4 regions of the Pseudoalteromonas sp. TP27 genome follow, and region 3 is predicted to be linked to each of the others. Evidence: predicted binding sites of a transcription regulator. Region 3 holds the regulator's gene; each other region holds the start of a gene.

Region 1 (4,749 bases), on a different contig from region 3:
TGTATCTAAATTAACTAAACCAGCAACGTTACCGTTTTGCTCTAATGCAATACTACTTGCTTTTACATCAACAGATTCGCCAACAATTTTGGTTGCTTCTAACACCGCTAAGCTACTCATGTAATCTAAACTCTGAGTAGTATTTTGTCTGATACCTTGTAGCGACTCTACATTAGAAAACTCAGCAAGTTGACTAACATAAGCAGTTCCATCCATTGGCTCTAAAGGATTTTGATTGCTGATTTGAGCAACTAATAGTTCTAAAAACATCGTAGACATTTCTTCTGATGAACTATTTCCAGCTATATTTGAAACACCGTTAACAGCATCTTGCGCATTTTGATTAGTTGTATTCACTTGCATTTTATTATTGTCCTAATTTGAGAATACTTTGTTGCATACTGTTAACTCGCCCCATAACTTCTACCGAAGTTTGGTAACTACGACTCGCAGACATCATGTCGGCCATTTCTTCTAGTACATTTACGTTAGAGTAAAAAACATAACCATCATTATTTGCAATAGGGTTATTTGGCTCATAGCGTTGTTCAACTGTTCTTTTTGATTCTGTAATACCCAAAACGTCAACAGATGCTGAAATAGACTGACCGTCCTGGGTTTGTTTATATAAAGCCGAAAATACAGGCTTAAGAGCTTTATAAGCGTCTTGTTCTGAGCCTGCGGCTGTATCTGCGTTTGCAAGGTTTGAAGCGATAGTGTCTAAGCGGATTACTTGCGCACGCATGGCACTCCCACTTGCATCATAAATAGAGTTAAAAGACATTACACTTCTCCTTTAATTACTTTATACAAACCATTTATTTTCATATTTAGAAAAGTCAGGCTGGTTTGAAAATCCATACTGTTATTTGCAAACTTAGCTTGCTCAATGTTTAGCTCAACAGTGTTACCATCAGCTGACGGTTGATACGGCACTCTGTATTTTAGTTCTTCGGCTTGAGCACCTGCAAAGGCAACATCTCGATTTTGTGAAATACTTGATGAAACACCATTCATAATTTGACGGTAATCTACATCTCGAGATTTAAATCCCGGCGTATCTACGTTAGCCAAGTTGCTTGCTATTATCTCAGCGCGATCTAACCTTAGCTGCATTGAGAAGGGGTGCACTCCCAATGCCTTATCGAATAGTTCCATTGTTGCCTCTACTTTTTGATTCTTGTATGCTCAATTGTTCGCATACCTCTATCTATAGCAGCTGACAATACAAACTTTATGCCAACTTTAATTAAAGATAAAAACCAATGAGTTACTCAAAAAAAACAACTTTCAGAGCAAACAGAGCGGAAGGTAAACTTCCTCAAGGGAAGCACTGTATTTTCCGCGTTATTTTTATCTTGTCATTTTTTAGTGCTCACACTTTCGCTAACAATGTTAATTTTGAAAAAAAAATAAATACGTACTTACAAAAAGAAATTGATACCTATCTATCAACAATAAGCTCAAGTAACCAGCAACAAAAAATAGAGTTATTTATCCCCAGAGGTAGCAAAGATTTGAGCTGTAATGACCTACAAATAAGCCGCTCAAAAAAAGATACTCCCCCAGCAGGAAGAATTAGTCTTTCTGTAGAGTGTGATAACCCTAAATGGCGTTTTAGGGCTAGCGCCAAAATAAATTTATGGGTAAGACTTGTTGCAGCTAAGCGTAATATAAGTAGAGGAGAGGTACTTACAGCTGATCTTTTAGAATATAAAAGCGTAGATATAAGCAAGCATCTACATTCAGCAGAGCCGAATATAAGTAAAGTATTGGGCTTGTCCGTTAAGCGAGAATTAAGAAAAAATGATATAATCTCCCGCAGGTACTTAGAAAACAAGCAATTAGTTAATAAAGATGAACACGTTTTACTACAAGTTAACACTGCAAATTTTTCAGCCAATGTAAAAGCTATCGCACTAGAAGACGGCCAATTAGGTGAAATAATAAAGGTGAAAAACCTTTCATCTAACAAAGTCGTTCAAGGTAAAGTGATTGATGTAAGAGTGGTAGAAGCAATTTTATAAAAATAATATATAAAAAAGTTAAGTTTTAGAAATTATTAGTCGCTATCTTCCTACATGCAGGTATTAAGTAGCCTCAAACATAATGAGTAACCCACAATGAATATTACAAATGCGCCAACAGCACACGTTGAACAAATCAATAAATTGAGTTCTCGCTCGTCTGCTTTAAATACTCAGGAGAAGAAAGCCCAGTCAGTTCCAGAGAAAAGCACAAGCGAAGTAAGCGAACTAAGTAAATCTATAGACTCTACTTTTGAAAACTTAGCGTCGCAACCGGATGTTGACATGGATATGGTTGCACAAGTTAAAGCTGCTATTGCTAATGGTGAGTTTCAGATAGATATTGATGCGACAGTTAACGCACTTATTGAGTTACATAAATAATGAAAATTAATACCATAAAAGAGTACATACTTAGCTTAAAGCACGATATAAAAAAGTTAGACTCTTTAATTAAATTTCTTGAATCTCAGTATGAACTGTTAAGTCGCCGCGATAATCAGCTAAAAGAGCACAATAATGAAATGCTCGAATTACTAGATAGCCTTAACAACTCACACATTCAACGAGATAGCTTTTTAGTTAGCTTAGGCCTGCCGAGTGGAAAAGAAGGGCTTACACAGCTAAGAGAAAAGCTACCTAATGATATAAAAACTGCCACCACAAAATTATTACAAGAACTAGAAATAAAAACTAAAACCTGCAAAATGATGAATGAGAGATCTGGTCAACTACTCTCAAGTCAACGCAGATTAGTGCAACGTTTAACGGGTGGTGAAAACAAACAAGCATACCCAGAAATGCAATTATAAAATTAGCTATATTTGTAAATGCTCGTACTGGGTATTCTCATAAATTTATCGCCATACCATACTCTATTATTTTAACCTCCATATAAAACCTTTTACTTTCGAAACTCAGTAAAGCTCTCCTGTAATAGTTACAGGCTTGTATGTATATTTTATTGAGTTATATGCACAATAGTAATTTTCACAATTTAAAAAACAATTAACTCTTTGATTTTAAAAAACAAATAAAAAAGTTTTATTGGTACAAGCCTTGCTTTTATATAACTGACAGTTAATTCACTAACCTAAAGTAAGGATATACTTATGAACAACGATCGTATCGAAGGTAATTGGAAAGAACTTAAAGGTAAGGCTCAACAAAAATGGGGCGATCTTACCAACGACGACTTAGATAAAATTGAAGGTAGCCGTACAGAGCTTGTTGGTAAAATTCAGCAGCAGTATGGTAAATCTAAAGAAGAAGCTGAGCGTGAAGTAGATGACTTTGAAAAAGGTCGTTAAATCGCGTTAACCGCTTTTAAAAAAACCGCCATTTTGGCGGTTTTTTTGTTTAACGGCTAAAAAAGGACGTTATTTACGCTTTTAATTGGTTACCAATCGGTAACTGCCTAATACGCTTTCCGCACGCTGCAAAAATAGCATTACATAATGCTGGCGCATATACCGGTGTAGACGGCTCACCTACCCCTGCTGGTGGTGCATCACTTTGTACAATTTCTACTTCTACCTCTAAAGGTGAGTCGCTCATACGTGGTACGCGATAATCATGAAAGTTACTTTGCTGCACGCGGCCTTTATCAAAGGTAATACCGTCACTAATTGCAGTGGTAATACCGTAAATAGAGCCACCTTGGGTTTGGTTTTTAACGGTGTCTGTATTTACAACTGTACCCGCGTCAATGGCAACCCACGATTTAATTACTTTTAAATCGCCAGCATCCGACACTTCTACTTCAACTACTGTAGCCACATACGTTAAAAAGCTTCTGTGTGCTGCAATGCCTAACCCGCGACCTTTAGGAAGCTCTCGACCCCATTTACTCATGTCAGCTACTTTTTCAATAACATGGCGCAGCCTGCCAATATCTAAAGGATAAACCGCTTTATCGCCGCCATAATTATCGTATGTGGCATTTTGCTCAGTTACATCAAGGATTCGGCTTGGACCTATAGTTTCTAATAAATAGTCTTTTTGGTCACGACCGGCTTTATGTGCTGCTTCGCCAATAAATGACTGAATAGCAAAGGCATGAAAAATATTTGATACAGAGCGCATCCAACCAATGCGTGCTTTGGCGGGCGCATCACCGTTTTCTAACTTCATGTTAGGTGTGTTAATTGGGTTATCGGTAAACCCTAAGCGCAGTTCAAAGCTTCCTGGCGTAGTCGCCCCTTCTGAAAAGGTAGAGGTAATTGGTGAAAACGCGGTGCGGTGTAAATACGATTCTATAGCGCCATTTTTATCTAGCGATGCTTCAATGTGCTGAGCCGAAACCGCATGGTAAAAACCATGTTGTATGTCGTCTTCACGCGTCCATTGAACACGAATAGGTTTGCCTACTTTCATTGAAAGGTAAGCCGCTTCTGCTGAGAAGTCAGGTTTTGACTTACGCCCAAAACCGCCCCCTAGCATGGTAACGTGAACATTAATTTTGCTCTCATCCATGCCAAGCATTGCAGCCACTGTTTTCATATCGGCTTGTGGATTTTGCGTAGCAGCCCATATATCAACACTGTCTTTGTTGTACATAGCTGTGGCACAAGGCGGCTCCATGGGTGCTTGAGCAAGGTGCGGCGCGTAGTAATCAGCTACCAGTTTATTGCTCGATTTAGCCAATACGCCCATGGCATCGCCTTTATCACGTATGTTTGCCTGTGGAGTTTGTACTGTTTTTAATAATGACTTTTTAAAT
Region 2 (4,749 bases), on a different contig from region 3:
ATTACTTGGGCTTGAATTGGGTGCAGATGATTATATTTGTAAGCCATTTAGCTATGCTGAGCTGGTGGCGCGAGTTAAAGCTATATTAAGGCGATTAAGTAGCGCAAGTGATGTTACAGAGTCAACAATGAAGCTTGACGAGAGCACCTACAGCGTAAAATACAAATCAAGCAGCATAGAGCTAACGAACTTTGAATTCCAGTTATTTAAGCCTTTGTTTAATAACCCTAACCGTATTTATTCGCGCGATAGCTTGATGGATACAATGTACGGCGATCAGCGTATTGTAAGCCACCGTACTATTGATAGCCATATTAAAAAGTTGCGTAAAAAACTAGATGAAGTAACACAAACTGAAAGTGTTATTCAGTCTGTTTATGGCGTTGGCTACCGATTTGTGTATCCGCAGTAAAGGAGCTTTAGTAAGCTATGACGATGATCTACTCATCGTCGTCAGCATTTTTAATTCGTTCTAAACGATCAAACTCTTCGTATTCTGCCGCCTGAATTTCATCAAGAATAGAATCTACATCAGCAAGTTCGTCGCTGTCTTCAAATTCACCTGTAAGTGTTGAATTAGGCGTTAAATTTGCCTCTTCAAATAATGCCCACATTTCTTTAGCGTATTGAGTTTTTAGTATGCTTGGCGCAAATTCGCCATAATAGCGACGGATGTTATTTACATCGCGTGCAAACATAGCTTGTGCACTGTTATTTGCTGAAGCGTTAACTGCTTGCGGTAAATCTATAATTACAGGGCCATTATTATCTACAAGTACATTAAATTCAGATAAGTCACCGTGTATTATACCTGCGCAAAGCATAAGCTTAATGTAATGCATCATGAGTTTATGTTGCTCAATAGCTTGCTCTTCGCTAAAAACTACATGCCCAAGCTGAGGAGCTACATTACCGTCTTCACCCGACACTAACTCCATAAGTAACACGCCATCAATACAAAAGTAAGTATCAGGAACACGTACACCTACACCGGCTAAGCGAGATAAAGCATCTACTTCAGCATTTTGCCAAATTTCTTCTTCTAATTGACGGCCATAGCTAGAACGTTTACCCATGGCACGCGCTTGGCGACCGCCACGTACTTTTCTGCCTTCTTGGTATTGTGCTGCTTTTTTAAAGCTACGTTTAACCGCATCTTTATACACTTTTGCGCAGCGAATATGTTCACCACAGCGCACAATAAATACATCGGCTTCTTTACCGCTCATTAGTCGGCTTATAACTTCGTCAATAAGGCCATCATCAACAAGGGGTTGTAGGCGTTTAGGTATTTTCACAGATTGCCTGCTAAGTAGGGTTGGTTATTAATCATTATTTATGAAAGTGCTCTGTATTTGTTTGTTTAATTGGCTCAAGCAGTATATCAGCTTTGAGAATTAAGGGCAGTAACGCAACTGCTTGAGAGTTATTAATTGTATTTTTTATTAGCTTATATATTGATTGCAAACCAATCAACCAGAACTTTTTTGAATCATCAGTTTTTATTAAAAATAATTTATTACTTCCTTATTATTTGCACATTGTTTGCATTTTTAAAGGGTAATCTTAATTTAATTCTTAAATACGAGGTTATTACTATGAAGCATTTTTCAACCCTTGCCACAGTGGCAATATTATCTATTGCTTTTTCAGCTAATGTTGCTGCACGAGGCGGTGATAATCCTCCTGAAAAACCTGACTTTTCAAGTATTGATACTGATGGCGATGGCGTAATTAGCTTTGAAGAATTTAACGCTAAAAAACCACCACACGGTGATGCACAAACTATTTTTGATTCTATAGATGCTGATGGCAATGGCGAAATTAGTGAGCAAGAGCTAAGTGAACATAAACCACCTCGTCGTGAACGTTGAAAGGATACTAAAATGATTAACAATATCAGTAGTTCAGCAAACTATATGCCACAGCAAAATAGCCAAGCTGCAAAACTAACAACAGAGCAAAGCGACTTTATTAAAGAAACGCTTGCAGAGTTTGATGCAGAAAACTTAACTAGCGACGATGCGCAAAGTATTCAAGCTGCGTTTAAAGAACAAGGTATAGAACCAACAAAAGAGCTTGCTGATTTAATGGGCGAACTTGAGTTTGATGCTAAAAGTATTGGTGATGCAGGACGAGTAGAAGGTCAAAGACCGCCGCCACCGCCACAAAACTCATTAGAATCAGTAGAATCAGTAGATACAGACGAAGTAGTGAGCTACTTAGATGAGCTATTAACTGAGTATTCAAGCCAGTTGTCTGATGAAGATAAAGAATCGATCCTTGCATCAGTGCAAGAGAAGTTTGGTTTAAGTGAAGGCGATTCACTGCTAAATGTAACTGCTTAGGTGTTATAGCTTAGAGTAAGCTGATTGTTACTCATAAGTCTTAAGTCCAAAGCCCAACGGTTAATTCTGTTGGGCTTTTTTTATTGGCTTAATTTAAACGTGTTTCTATTTTGCTGGTGCCATCTTCTTCGGTAAATTTAAATACAAAATCTTTTTTACCGTCTTGGTTTATATCAACTAATAGAATATCTTTATTATTTTTAGGTAGTGTTAATTTTAATTTTTTACGTTTTTTATTGAGGAGTGAATCTTGCTCTCCGTAATAAATATACAGTGTTTTTTTACTGTATTTGTAAACCGCGTCAATATAGCTGTCGCCGTTAATATCGCCAAAATAGAGCGCTGGGTCGGAGTCATCGCCGTTCATTCCCACTTCCATTTCTAAATCAAGTTCGATACTCGATTCATTGGCAAACGAACCATCAGGCTGCTGCTTATAAAGGTTCATCTCTACATCTACATCAGTACTGCCGCCGCCCAATGCCATTGAGGCAATCGTGCCTAAGCCAATATCTAAATCCATTTTTTGTAAATCGACTAAGCCATCGTTATTAAAATCAGTTTTGAGCAATAATTCACTGGGGCCTTGTGTTTCAAATAAGGGAATGGGCGAATTACTAAAGCCTTTAGCACTTCCTAGGTACAAAGTATGTGCTATTTTTATATCTAACGAATCCATACCTTGCGTCGGCTTAAACTGTCTTGTTGTAAAATCTAAAAATCCGTCGTTATTAATATCAATAATTTGCTTTATTTTGCGAGTCTCGCCATTACTTAACTCTCCTAATTCGATGTTAAAATCAATTGAGGTAAGCTTTTGAGTAAAGCCTTCTGAAGTACCAAGCAAAACATCGGCTCCAAAGTCATTTGAAAAAATCAAATCGTTTACGCCGTCGTGGTTAAAATCAATAACGACCGGTTTATTGTTAATATTAACTTCTAGCGAAAGCCCTTTTCTTGAAAAACTACCTTCGTACAAAGGGGTTTGCTTAAATTTGTTAGCTTTAAAGCTGCCATCTTTGCTTTGAATATATAAAGTACTGCTTGCTAAATCAGGGATGAAAATATCGCTTAGGCCATCATTATTTGCATCGAAAACAAAGTCTATTTTTTCAAGTTTATCTATTTTTAATTGGTTTAGAACCGACACATAATTAAATAGTAGTGTTGGTTCACCTGCTTGCGCTTTGTATACGCCATCACTCGTTAATATGAGCGCTTGTTTATCGGCTATATTAGCAAGTGTAGCAACATCAAACCCGATGGCACTTTTTGGTAAAGTAAGTTCACTACTAAGTGATGTGAGTAAATTAATGGTTTCTAATTGCTTTGATTCTTTATTATACGCAAATAAAATTTCTGAATTGGTGGATACTAATTCATCAGTTGTTTTTATTGTCATTGTTTGAGCTATAACGCTCATGGGGGTAAGTAAAGTGATGAGTGAATAGCAAAGTGGTTTTATCATGCAAATTCCTTTTTTATATTTAGTTATTTAATCACGTTTTTATTATTCACTTATTAAAATAACGTAGCGCATAACTTGTTATGTTCAGTGCTGGCTGTTGTGCTAATTAGCGTAAATTTAAACGTAATACACTTATGTAAGTTGGTTTATATTTAGCCTACGCTAATTACGATGTACTGGGTGTAAGTAATTGTAAGATTATGTTTAGTTAATTTGAAAGCCAGCACGCGAGCTTATAAATTGAAACTCTGCTGCTTTTATTAGGGGGATTGTTAACTACATAGCTTGTTTTGCCCATGCAGATAAGCGTCTACAAAATCTACTTCCATTGGCCTTGAGAAGTAATAACCCTGAAGATGAGATACACCAATATTAGTGAGTGTGTTTGCTTGCTCAATGGTTTCGACGCCTTCGGCAACAACCATAAAGTCTAAAGATGAGGCCATTTGTACAATTGCATGAATAATACTTAATCCTCTTTTATCCATATTCTGAATAAAGCTTCTATCTATTTTTACTATATCTACACCAATATCAAGCATGCTTGAGAGTGATGAGTAGCCAGTACCAAAATCATCAATTGAAATACAAAAACCTTGTTTTTGTAGCGCTTTAACAGCTGTTAAAAATGTGAGTTTATCCTCGGCAAATACTGATTCAGTAATCTCTATATGTAGATTTTTAGGCTCTATTTGGTGGGTGTTTACTATTTTTAATACCTTAGTTACAAAATCAGGATCTTGTAGTTGAATAACCGATACATTCACGCTTATAGCAATTTGGGGTCGTAAATGGCTAAACTTTTTAGCTTGAATACAGGCTTGATCGATTACCCAAAGGCCCAGTTCGGTAATTAAACCGTATTGCTCAGCAATAGTAATAAACTCATCAGGAAAAATATTTTCACCGTCTAGTTGCCAGCGTAAAAGTGAT
Region 3 (4,749 bases):
AGGCAATGTGGTTGCCAAAAACTTAACCGATAACGCCATGATAGACAAAATCAATGCTGATAATATTCAGGTAGATATAAAGCTATTAACAATGCGTTCGGAGCAACCCGTTATCATCACTGGACCCAATTTAAAAATCACTGGTAAAGGCCTAGAAGCCGACTTAAAAACCGAAGTGATAAAACTAATTAACCATACGCGAACCATATATTATGACCAATAAAATATTAAAATCACTTATTATTCCTACACTTATACTAGCGTTTAATAGTAATGCTGCAGAACAAAACTCGCTATCTGCTGCAAATCAAATTTCAATAAGCGCCGATAAGCAAGAAGGCCAATTAAAAGCTAACGTGGGTATTTTTGAGAAAAACGTTGAGATTATTCACGGTAATCGCCGAATTACAGCAGACCGCCTCGAAGTACATAAGCGCGATGAACTTGGTGATAACCAGCAACTATTAATTGCCACGGGTAGCCCTGCTCGCTTTGAAGAGAAGCAATCAGATGGCACAACTATGAGCGCCAGTGCAGACGAAGTTCGTTACGATGTATCTAAACGTTTTTTAACGCTCGTTGGTAATGCAGAAGTATCGCAAGCAGGACAAAAAATTAATGCCAAAAGTATTACCTACGATATAGAACAACAGCTAATCAGTGCCGAAAAAGATGAAAACTCAACTGACCGCGTTCACACGATTTTAGTGCCTATCGAAACTAAAAAAAGCAAAAAAGACGATAAAGGTCAGCCATGAGTACATTAAAAGCAGAACTATTAGCAAAGAGCTATAAAGGTCGTGAAGTTGTCAAAAACGTCGGCCTTGAAGTCAAAGCAGGCAGTATTGTTGGTTTACTTGGTCCTAACGGCGCAGGTAAAACCACCACGTTTTATATGATTGTGGGACTTGTACCTAGCGACAAAGGTAAAATTTCTATCGATGATAACGATATTACTCTTTTACCTATGCATAGTCGTGCTAGATTAGGCATTGGCTACTTACCACAAGAGTCTTCAATTTTTAGAAAACTGACTGTTTATCAAAACTTAATGGCAATTTTAGAAACACGCAAAGAGTTAAATAAGCAAGCCCGAGAAGACACGCTCGATAAATTATTAGATGAATTTAGCATACAACACATTCGTGATAGCCAAGGTATGGCATTGTCGGGTGGCGAACGTCGCCGCGTGGAAATAGCACGTGCGCTGGCAGCCGATCCTAAATTTATATTATTGGATGAACCATTTGCAGGTGTTGACCCGATTTCGGTATTAGATATAAAGAAAATAATAGAACATCTCAAAAATCGTGGGATTGGTGTATTAATTACCGATCATAACGTAAGAGAAACCCTTGATGTTTGTGAAAAAGCCTACATTGTTTCTCATGGGGAGCTGATTGCATCAGGTACTCCAGAACACGTATTAAATGATAAAACAGTACGCGATGTTTACTTAGGCGAGCAATTTAGGCTGTAACATTTACGCCATGTCTTTAAGCATCTGCTAGTATTAATTATAACAACATAAAAGGATTGTTAGAGATACATGAGGCAATCACTACAGCTGCGCATGGGCCAGCAACTTACAATGACTCCACAGCTGCAACAAGCTATTCGTTTGTTGCAACTCAGTACATTGGATCTCCAGCAAGAAATACAAGAAGCTCTCGACAGCAACCCGCTATTAGAGGTTGAAGAACCAGACTATTCCGAAGACGCTGCTGGTAAAAACGAGCAAAAAGCAGATACCGATGACATAACTGTTAGCGCATCGGCCGACGATGCTCCAAGCGAATACGAACAAGATAGTGGTGAAGCACTTGCAAAAGACACGCTAAGTGACGACATGGCTATGGATGTTAGCTGGGATGAGTACATGAGTGCTGCTCCTGCAGCATCATCAGGTCCAATGCCTGAAGACGAGTCAATCTACCAAGGCGCCTCAACAGAGACGCTCCACGAGTACTTAATGTGGCAGTTACAATTAACGCCATTTAGTCCTACCGATGAAGCTATTGCTATTGCTATCGTAGAAGCCGTTGATGATTCAGGTATTTTAACACTAAGCTGCGAAGAGATTTTAGAAAGCTTTAATCAAGAAAACGAAGAAGATAACGAAGTTGAACTTGATGAAATTGAAGCTGTATTAAAGCGCATCCAACTGTTTGATCCTGTAGGTATTGCTGCACGTAGTTTACAAGAGTGTTTATGTATTCAGCTTAACCAGTTTGATAAAGAAACACCTTACATTAATGAAACTAAAATGATTTTAACCGAGCATATTGATTTATTAGCTGCTCGTGACTATCGTACATTAATGAAGAAGACTAAGCTCAAAGAAGAAGAGCTTAAAGAAGTAATGACATTAATACATACTCTTAGCCCTAAGCCTGCAGATACTATTGTAAGAGAAGAGTCTGAGTATGTTATTCCTGATGTGTCAGTTAAAAAAATTAAAGGCCGCTGGGTTGTTGAATTAAACCCAGATAGCATGCCTAAAATTCGTGTTAATAGCCAATATGCGGCAATGTCTCGCACTGTAAAATCAAGTGGTGATAGCCAGTTTATTCGCTCACATTTACAAGAAGCTAAATGGTTTATTAAAAGCTTAGAAAGTAGAAATGACACACTATTAAAAGTAACTAATTGTATTGTTAAGCAGCAACAAGGCTTTTTTGAACACGGCCCTGAGGCTATGAAACCGATGGTTTTAAATGATGTTGCTGAAATGGTAGAAATGCACGAATCAACAATTTCGCGCGTAACAACTCAAAAATATATGCACACACCTCGTGGCATATTTGAGCTTAAATACTTTTTCTCAAGCCATGTAAGCACCGAAAATGGGGGTGAATGTTCTTCTACAGCAATACGTGCGCTCATCAGAAAATTAATCGCAGCAGAAAACTCAGCAAAACCATTGAGTGATAGTAAAATAGCGGATATATTGGCTGAGCAAGGAATTAAAGTAGCGAGACGTACAATCGCAAAATATCGCGAATCTCTGGCTATTCCACCGTCAAATCAACGTAAAAGTTTGATTTAAGACGCTAAACTAAGAGGGTAATGCTTATGCAACTAAACTTAACTGGTCGTCACGTAGAATTAACCGATTCGCTAAGGGACTACATTAGTACTAAATTTGCGAAGCTAGAAAGACACTCTGATCATATTAATAATGTTCATGTCATTCTTGATGTAGAAAAACTAAACCAAAAAGCAGAAGCGACAATACATGTAAGTGGCGCCGAACTCTTTGCCTCTACAGAACATCAAGATATGTATGCTGCCATTGACTCGTTGATCGACAAGCTAGATCGCCAAGTAATTAAACACAAAGAGAAGCTTGCTCGACACTAATATGATGAAATTAAGCTCACTTATATGCCAGGACTGCAGCAAAGCTGCGGTCCTTTTTAATAGCAAAAAAAGAATTTTAGAGTTTATTAGCGAACTTGCTCATGACAAACTTCCCTACCTACCGCAACAAGACATTCTTAATGCTTTAATGAGCAGAGAGAAGTTAGGTAGTACAGGTATAGGGCGTGGTATTGCGATTCCTCATGGAAGAATGAGCGGTGCAGAAGAGCCTTTGGCTTTAGTGCTCGTTAGCGAAACGCCAATTAATTTTGATGCTATAGATAACCGCCCTGTTGATATTTTCGTCGCACTCATCGTACCAGATGGAGATAACCAGCAGCACTTAAAGACTCTAGCTACCATTGCTGATAGACTCAATAACAAAGATTTTTGTAAGCAGTTACGCTGTGCAAAATCAGATGCTGAACTTTACCAAGTTATTGTTGATCAATCGTAGTTTTATTAAAGGGTGATAAATGGAATTAATTATCATAAGCGGCCGTTCTGGTTCTGGGAAATCGGTTGCTTTACGCGTTGTAGAAGATTTAGGTTATTATTGCGTAGATAATATTCCAGTAAACCTACTGCCTTCATTAGTGCGCAGTGTATCTGATAGCTACGATAGAATTGCTGTCAGCATTGACGTTCGAAACATTCCTAAAGAGCAGGAAGAATTTAACGATATTCTTGAATACCTACCTGATTTTGCAAAACCTACATTATTTTATTTAGACAGCGACGATCAAACATTGATCAAACGCTTTTCTGAAACACGCAGATTACACCCATTATCAATAGATTCACTGCCTCTGGATTTAGCCATCAAAAAAGAAAAAGAATTACTTGATGTATTAATCACCCGCGCCGACTTTATGATAGACACAACTGATTTAAGCGTTCATCAACTCGCTGAATCTATTCGTGAAAAGATTTTAGGTAAAAAAGATAAGCAACTTATTGTCACATTTGAATCGTTTGGTTTTAAACACGGTATCCCAAAAGAAGCAGACTATGTATTTGATGCACGCTTTTTACCAAACCCTCATTGGGAGCCTGAATTAAAACCTTTAAATGGGTTAGATCAACCCGTTAAAGATTATTTGGCTAGTCATAGCATTGTGCAAAAATTCACATGGCAAATTCAAACATTTGTACAAACATGGTTGCCGCATTTAGAGAGAAATAACCGCAGTTATTTGACCATTGCCATTGGGTGTACGGGCGGGCAACATCGCTCTGTGTATTTAGCGCAAACGATTGGTGAAAGTTTTGCAATGACACATCCCAATGTAAAAATTCGCCATCGCGAACAAGAAAAATAATATAGCTGAATAATCACCTGTTCAGCTTAGGTAGAGTAACTTATGCATTGTGAAGATACTTTTT
Region 4 (4,749 bases), on a different contig from region 3:
TAAATTTTCAAGCCCAGTTAACGAAAAATAATCTAAAAATTGCTTAGTAGTTGCATATAAAGCCGGTTTTCCCGGAACCTCTTTATGCCCTACCACTTTAACCCATTCTCTTTCGAGTAAGGTTTTAATAATATTCGAACCCGTAGTAACACCTCTTACTTGCTCAATTTCGCCGCGTGTAATGGGCTGCCTGTATGCAATAAGTGATAATGTTTCCAGTAAAGCACGCGAGTATTTTGGTGCGCGTTCTTGCCACAAGTTATTTAACCAAGGGCCTAAACTACTGCATGCCTGAAACCGATATCCACTACCCACTTCAACTAAGCGAATACCACGAGTTTGAAAATGTTCTTGTATTGTATCTATTGCGTCATTTATTCGCGCCATAGAAATAGCTAAATCTATTAATACAGTGTCTTTAATATGGCGTTTACTAACAGGCTTATCTGCAACAAAAATAGCTGCTTCAATGATCTCAACTAGTTGTTCATCACTAATTCGCCGACCCGTCATACACACTCTTAACAAATAAAAATACACAGCCATCTATTATGACAGAACAACATCAAACTAGGAAAATATATCTACCAATTTACTTAATTTAAAGCACAAAAAAAGCCAGTGACTATCACTGGCTTTAATCTTACTTACTAAAATGGTAACTATTAGTTACTTTTAATAGCTTCTAATGCATCATCTTCAGCGACTGCGTTACCGTATTTTTTAATGTAACCCATAAACTCGCGTTTACTGATGCGCTTATCTTGGTTTTTATCCATGTAACCAAAATGATTTGAAATATCATCATCGTTACCTTCAACTACCGAGATATAGCCATTGCTATCGTTATCTAGACTTGCAAAGCTGCTTTCAATTTTATCAAATTTAGCGATTTCAGCTTTAAATGCAGATTCACTTACCTCAGCATCAGAAGCTACTTTGCCATTATTAAGCTTCATATAAGTGTTAAACTCTTTGCGGCTAATTTCGTTATCCATATTGGTATCAATATTTGAAAAGTGCTGCCAGATGTTATCGTCATCTGCTTCAACTTTTGAGATATAGCCATCACTGTCATTATCTAAACTTGCAAAGTCACTGTCTATTCTTTCAAGACCTTGATTAGATGAACAAGCTGCTAGGCTTAACGATGCTAAAATTGTTGCTGCTAATGTTAACTTTTTCATAAGACGTATCCTTCGTAATTAATTAAATGTCACTTTAGTTAATACAATTCGAATGCCAAAAATATTTAAATCAGATAAATCAATAGCTTAATTGTTTTAAAGTGTACTTATTAAACAATTCCAATAAGTTAAGCTTGCAAGCTTTGCATACACCCTTGTAATTTTTGCAAAAAAATACCCGGTAATGACCAGGTATCTCAAGTTCAGTTATATAGTTAAGCTAATAATTAGATTGCTGCGTTTTGGTAGCGTTTAACAAACTCAGTAACGTTTTGACCATTACATTTAAGAGAGTTTAAGTTACCGATTTTTTGACGAACAGGTGCTAAACCTTGTTTTAGGGCCGTCATACATAATTGAGTTTCTTGTTGAGCGTCTTTTGCAAACACTTCTATTTTTTCAGCAGATACTGTGCTTAGCGTCGTTTTTTTAGCTATATCGCGAATATCTTCACCATTACATAAAATGCTTTTAGAAAAACGAGATAAGTAAACGCCGTGCTGGGCAGCTTCCCTACGAGCAACGCTAAAGCCTTCGTTTGCACTTAGTACACATAACTTAGATTCAATTTTGTTATCTTGACTGAAATAAGTATTGCTTTGTGCTGACGTAGTTGCAGATGCTAATAAAGCAGTGGCTAAAAGTAGTTGAGTTTTCATGAGAGATCCTATTTGAACGAGCTAAACAAGTGAATTTCGCGCATTATATATTCAATAAGACTAAGTTCAATTGAATTTTTTATTTATTTAATAAATTAATACTGCATTTACAATGTTTAAACTTTAGCCACCAATTGATCAACATTTGTGCAGCTATTATCTCAATTCAGTCATGTTATGTACGCGTATTTACTGATACAATTTAAGCTATTAAATAGAACCAATTTTAAGGTAAATTTTATGAAAGTGATTTCTTTCAATATCAATGGTCTGCGTGCTCGTCTTCACCAATTACAAGCAATTATCGACAAACATCAACCAGACGTTATTGGCTTGCAAGAGATTAAAGTTCATGACGAAGCGTTCCCACTAGAAGATGTACAAAAAATGGGATATCACGTCTACTTTCATGGTCAAAAAGCGCATTACGGCGTAGCTATGTTATGCAAAAAGGAGCCTAAATCGGTATTAAAAGGCTTTGCCACCGATACAGATGAATCGCAAAAACGCATGATAAGCGTCACTGTTGAACAAGATAACGGTCGAGATTTAACAGTAATGAACGGCTATTTCCCACAAGGTGATAATATTAATCACGAAACTAAATTCCCTTATAAACGCCAATTTTATAAAGATTTAATGACCCACCTTGAAACTAACCACACACCCGATCAGGACGTAATAGTTATGGGCGATATAAACATATCACCTACTGACTTAGATATTGGTATTGGCGACGTAAACGCAAAACGTTGGTTAAAAACAGGTAAATGTTCTTTCCAACCGGTAGAGCGTGAGTGGCTTGCAACATTACTTAATTGGGGCTTTAAAGACACCTTTAGAGAGCAAAACCCTGAAACAGACGACCAATACTCATGGTTTGACTACCGCTCAAAAGGATTTGTAGATAACCGTGGACTTCGTATTGACGTCGTTCTTGCAACTAATGAACTTGCTGCACGCTGTATAGATACCGGTATTGATTACGAACTTCGCGGTATTGAAAAACCGTCTGATCATGCCCCTATATGGTCAACATTTAAGTAATTATTATGCTCAGCCTAACAATGCAGGGGCTACTTTGGGCTCTTGTAATTATTATTGCTATTTTAAGCTTTGATAAAAAAACATATAAAACATTGCTTAATACGCCAGTCCGTCAAACGGGTGTGCTTGCGTGTGCGCTAGTGTTTGCTGTGCTTTGGCGAATAAAGGCAGGCATTTTAACGGGCCTTGATTTACACATATTAGGCGTTACGGCTGCAACATTAATTTTAGGCTGGCGATTAACGATTTTAAGTAGCCTACTTGCCACAGCTCTACTCGCTGCATTTGGCCAAATTGAACTTGAACTGTTACCTGTTCAACTGCTTATTGGTGCGTTTATTCCTATAATATTGAGCTACCTTGGCTTTATAATTAGTTACCAGTATTTACCTCGTCATTTTTTTGTTTATATATTTGTTTGCGCGTTTATAACTGCAGGATTTATAGCCTGTATAAAAATAAGCCTAGGTGCTTTATTTTACTTAGCTATAGGGCAATACAATTGGCAAGAACTTGCAGATAACTACGTTTACTTAAGTGCTATTATTTGGTTTCCTGAAGCTATGCTCAATGGCATGGCTATAACAATTATGATCATTTATCGCCCTCATTGGGTAAAAACTTTTTACGATAAGGACTACCTAGACTCATGAGTCTTGAATATCAATGCCCGCTGTGTAACCTAGCACTTTTAAAAGCTGATTCAACGCTTCGCTGTGCTAACAACCATAGCTTTGATTTTGCCAAAGAAGGTTATGTTAATTTACTGCCTGTGCAGCAAAAAAACTCAAAACAACCGGGTGACTCGCTTGAAATGGTACAAGCAAGACGCGCATTTTTAGAGCGTGGTTATTATCGTTTTTTACAGCAAAGCCTCAGTGATATAGTCAGTAATATAAGTGCAAATACTGTTATTGACTTAGGATGCGGTGAAGGATTCTATACTCAAGCAATAGCGAGTAAAACAAACGCTATTGTATACGGTGTTGATATTTCAAAATCTGCCGTTAAATATGCTGCAAAGCGCTACCCTAATTGCCAATTTAGTGTGGCATCAATCAGCCAAGCGCCCTTTAAAAACCAATTTGCTGATGTACTTGTAAGTGTATTTGCACCTTTGTTTGAAGAAGAACTTGAACGTCTTGCAAATCACAACGCAACATTAGTGGTTGCAAGCCCTGGCCCTTGTCATTTAAAAGAATTGAAATCGTATATATATTCAGAGGTAAACGAACATACTGAAATTGCGATTCCAAAAGGATTTCAAAAATCAGAACAAATTCTTTTAACAGAGCAAGTAACGCTTGGCTTTGCTGATATTAAAAACTTAATAATGATGACGCCATTTGCATGGAAATTTAGACCCGAGCACTGGACAGCACTCGAAGAAAAAGGTGAGCACACTGTCACCTTATCGTTTTATATTACTCAGTTTACCAAAATAGATAATGATGTAACTCTCTAAAACTGCTCTTTAGTAAACGCCCTGTCCATTTTATCAAACATATCTTTAAGTAAATTGGCAAGCTCCATATAACGGGGCTTGTTTTCACTTAACTGCGTTTGATATCCATTAGCTGCCATTTTAGTGTACAGCTCGTTATACCATTTTTGCATCGCAGGCTCTAAAGGCGTTTGCGCTCGCTTACCCAACCAAAATAAACCTTGTAATGGTAGAGATATAAAAAATAATGCACTCGCAATGGCTTGCGGTAAAAAATCAGAACCCAAGTAATTTAGCTGAAAAAACAATGTTAGCATGGCTAAAATTGGCATTACTGTAATGGCAAGCTCAGTCGCTCTAATTACTCTAAACTCTAAAAACAAAGGCGCAAGCTCTTTGCGCATCGGCCATT

The links. Region 3 encodes sigma-54, which starts transcription at its own class of promoters, with help from an activator protein. Its sites were predicted from a motif close to GTTGGCACGNNNNTNGNNT; they were not measured.
Region 1: PX700_RS11025 (CsbD family protein) is a predicted target of sigma-54. The motif match lies at 3,074-3,092, and genes of this name have one in related genera.
Region 2: PX700_RS16030 (EF-hand domain-containing protein) is a predicted target of sigma-54. The motif match lies at 1,533-1,551, and genes of this name have one in related genera.
Region 4: PX700_RS07550 (EF-hand domain-containing protein) is a predicted target of sigma-54. The motif match lies at 1,229-1,247, and genes of this name have one in related genera.

What each region holds. Positions count from the first base shown of each region.
Region 1 is NZ_JARDAK010000008.1:12,603-17,351, forward strand. It holds gene PX700_RS10995 (flagellar hook assembly protein FlgD) at 1-363, opposite strand, end outside; gene flgC (flagellar basal body rod protein FlgC) at 368-784, opposite strand; gene flgB (flagellar basal body rod protein FlgB) at 784-1,158, opposite strand; gene flgA (flagellar basal body P-ring formation chaperone FlgA) at 1,266-2,027, shown strand; gene flgM (flagellar biosynthesis anti-sigma factor FlgM) at 2,124-2,411, shown strand; gene flgN (flagellar export chaperone FlgN) at 2,411-2,839, shown strand; gene PX700_RS11025 (CsbD family protein) at 3,140-3,337, shown strand; gene PX700_RS11030 (xanthine dehydrogenase family protein molybdopterin-binding subunit) at 3,411-4,749, opposite strand, start outside.
Region 2 is NZ_JARDAK010000015.1:55,078-59,826, reverse strand. It holds gene PX700_RS16040 (response regulator) at 1-412, shown strand, start outside; gene PX700_RS16035 (PA4780 family RIO1-like protein kinase) at 441-1,298, opposite strand; gene PX700_RS16030 (EF-hand domain-containing protein) at 1,599-1,874, shown strand; gene PX700_RS16025 (hypothetical protein) at 1,887-2,348, shown strand; gene PX700_RS16020 (FG-GAP repeat domain-containing protein) at 2,437-3,816, opposite strand; gene PX700_RS16015 (putative bifunctional diguanylate cyclase/phosphodiesterase) at 4,089-4,749, opposite strand, start outside.
Region 3 is NZ_JARDAK010000012.1:33,340-38,088, reverse strand. It holds gene lptC (LPS export ABC transporter periplasmic protein LptC) at 1-223, shown strand, start outside; gene lptA (lipopolysaccharide transport periplasmic protein LptA) at 213-758, shown strand; gene lptB (LPS export ABC transporter ATP-binding protein) at 755-1,480, shown strand; gene PX700_RS14125 (RNA polymerase factor sigma-54) at 1,550-3,049, shown strand; gene hpf (ribosome hibernation promoting factor) at 3,076-3,363, shown strand; gene ptsN (PTS IIA-like nitrogen regulatory protein PtsN) at 3,368-3,820, shown strand; gene rapZ (RNase adapter RapZ) at 3,840-4,685, shown strand; gene PX700_RS14105 (HPr family phosphocarrier protein) at 4,728-4,749, shown strand, end outside.
Region 4 is NZ_JARDAK010000004.1:234,131-238,879, reverse strand. It holds gene scpB (SMC-Scp complex subunit ScpB) at 1-513, opposite strand, end outside; gene PX700_RS07550 (EF-hand domain-containing protein) at 666-1,187, opposite strand; gene PX700_RS07545 (exonuclease III) at 1,415-1,846, opposite strand; gene xthA (exodeoxyribonuclease III) at 2,087-2,893, shown strand; gene PX700_RS07535 (energy-coupling factor ABC transporter permease) at 2,899-3,546, shown strand; gene PX700_RS07530 (putative RNA methyltransferase) at 3,543-4,358, shown strand; gene yfbV (terminus macrodomain insulation protein YfbV) at 4,355-4,749, opposite strand, start outside.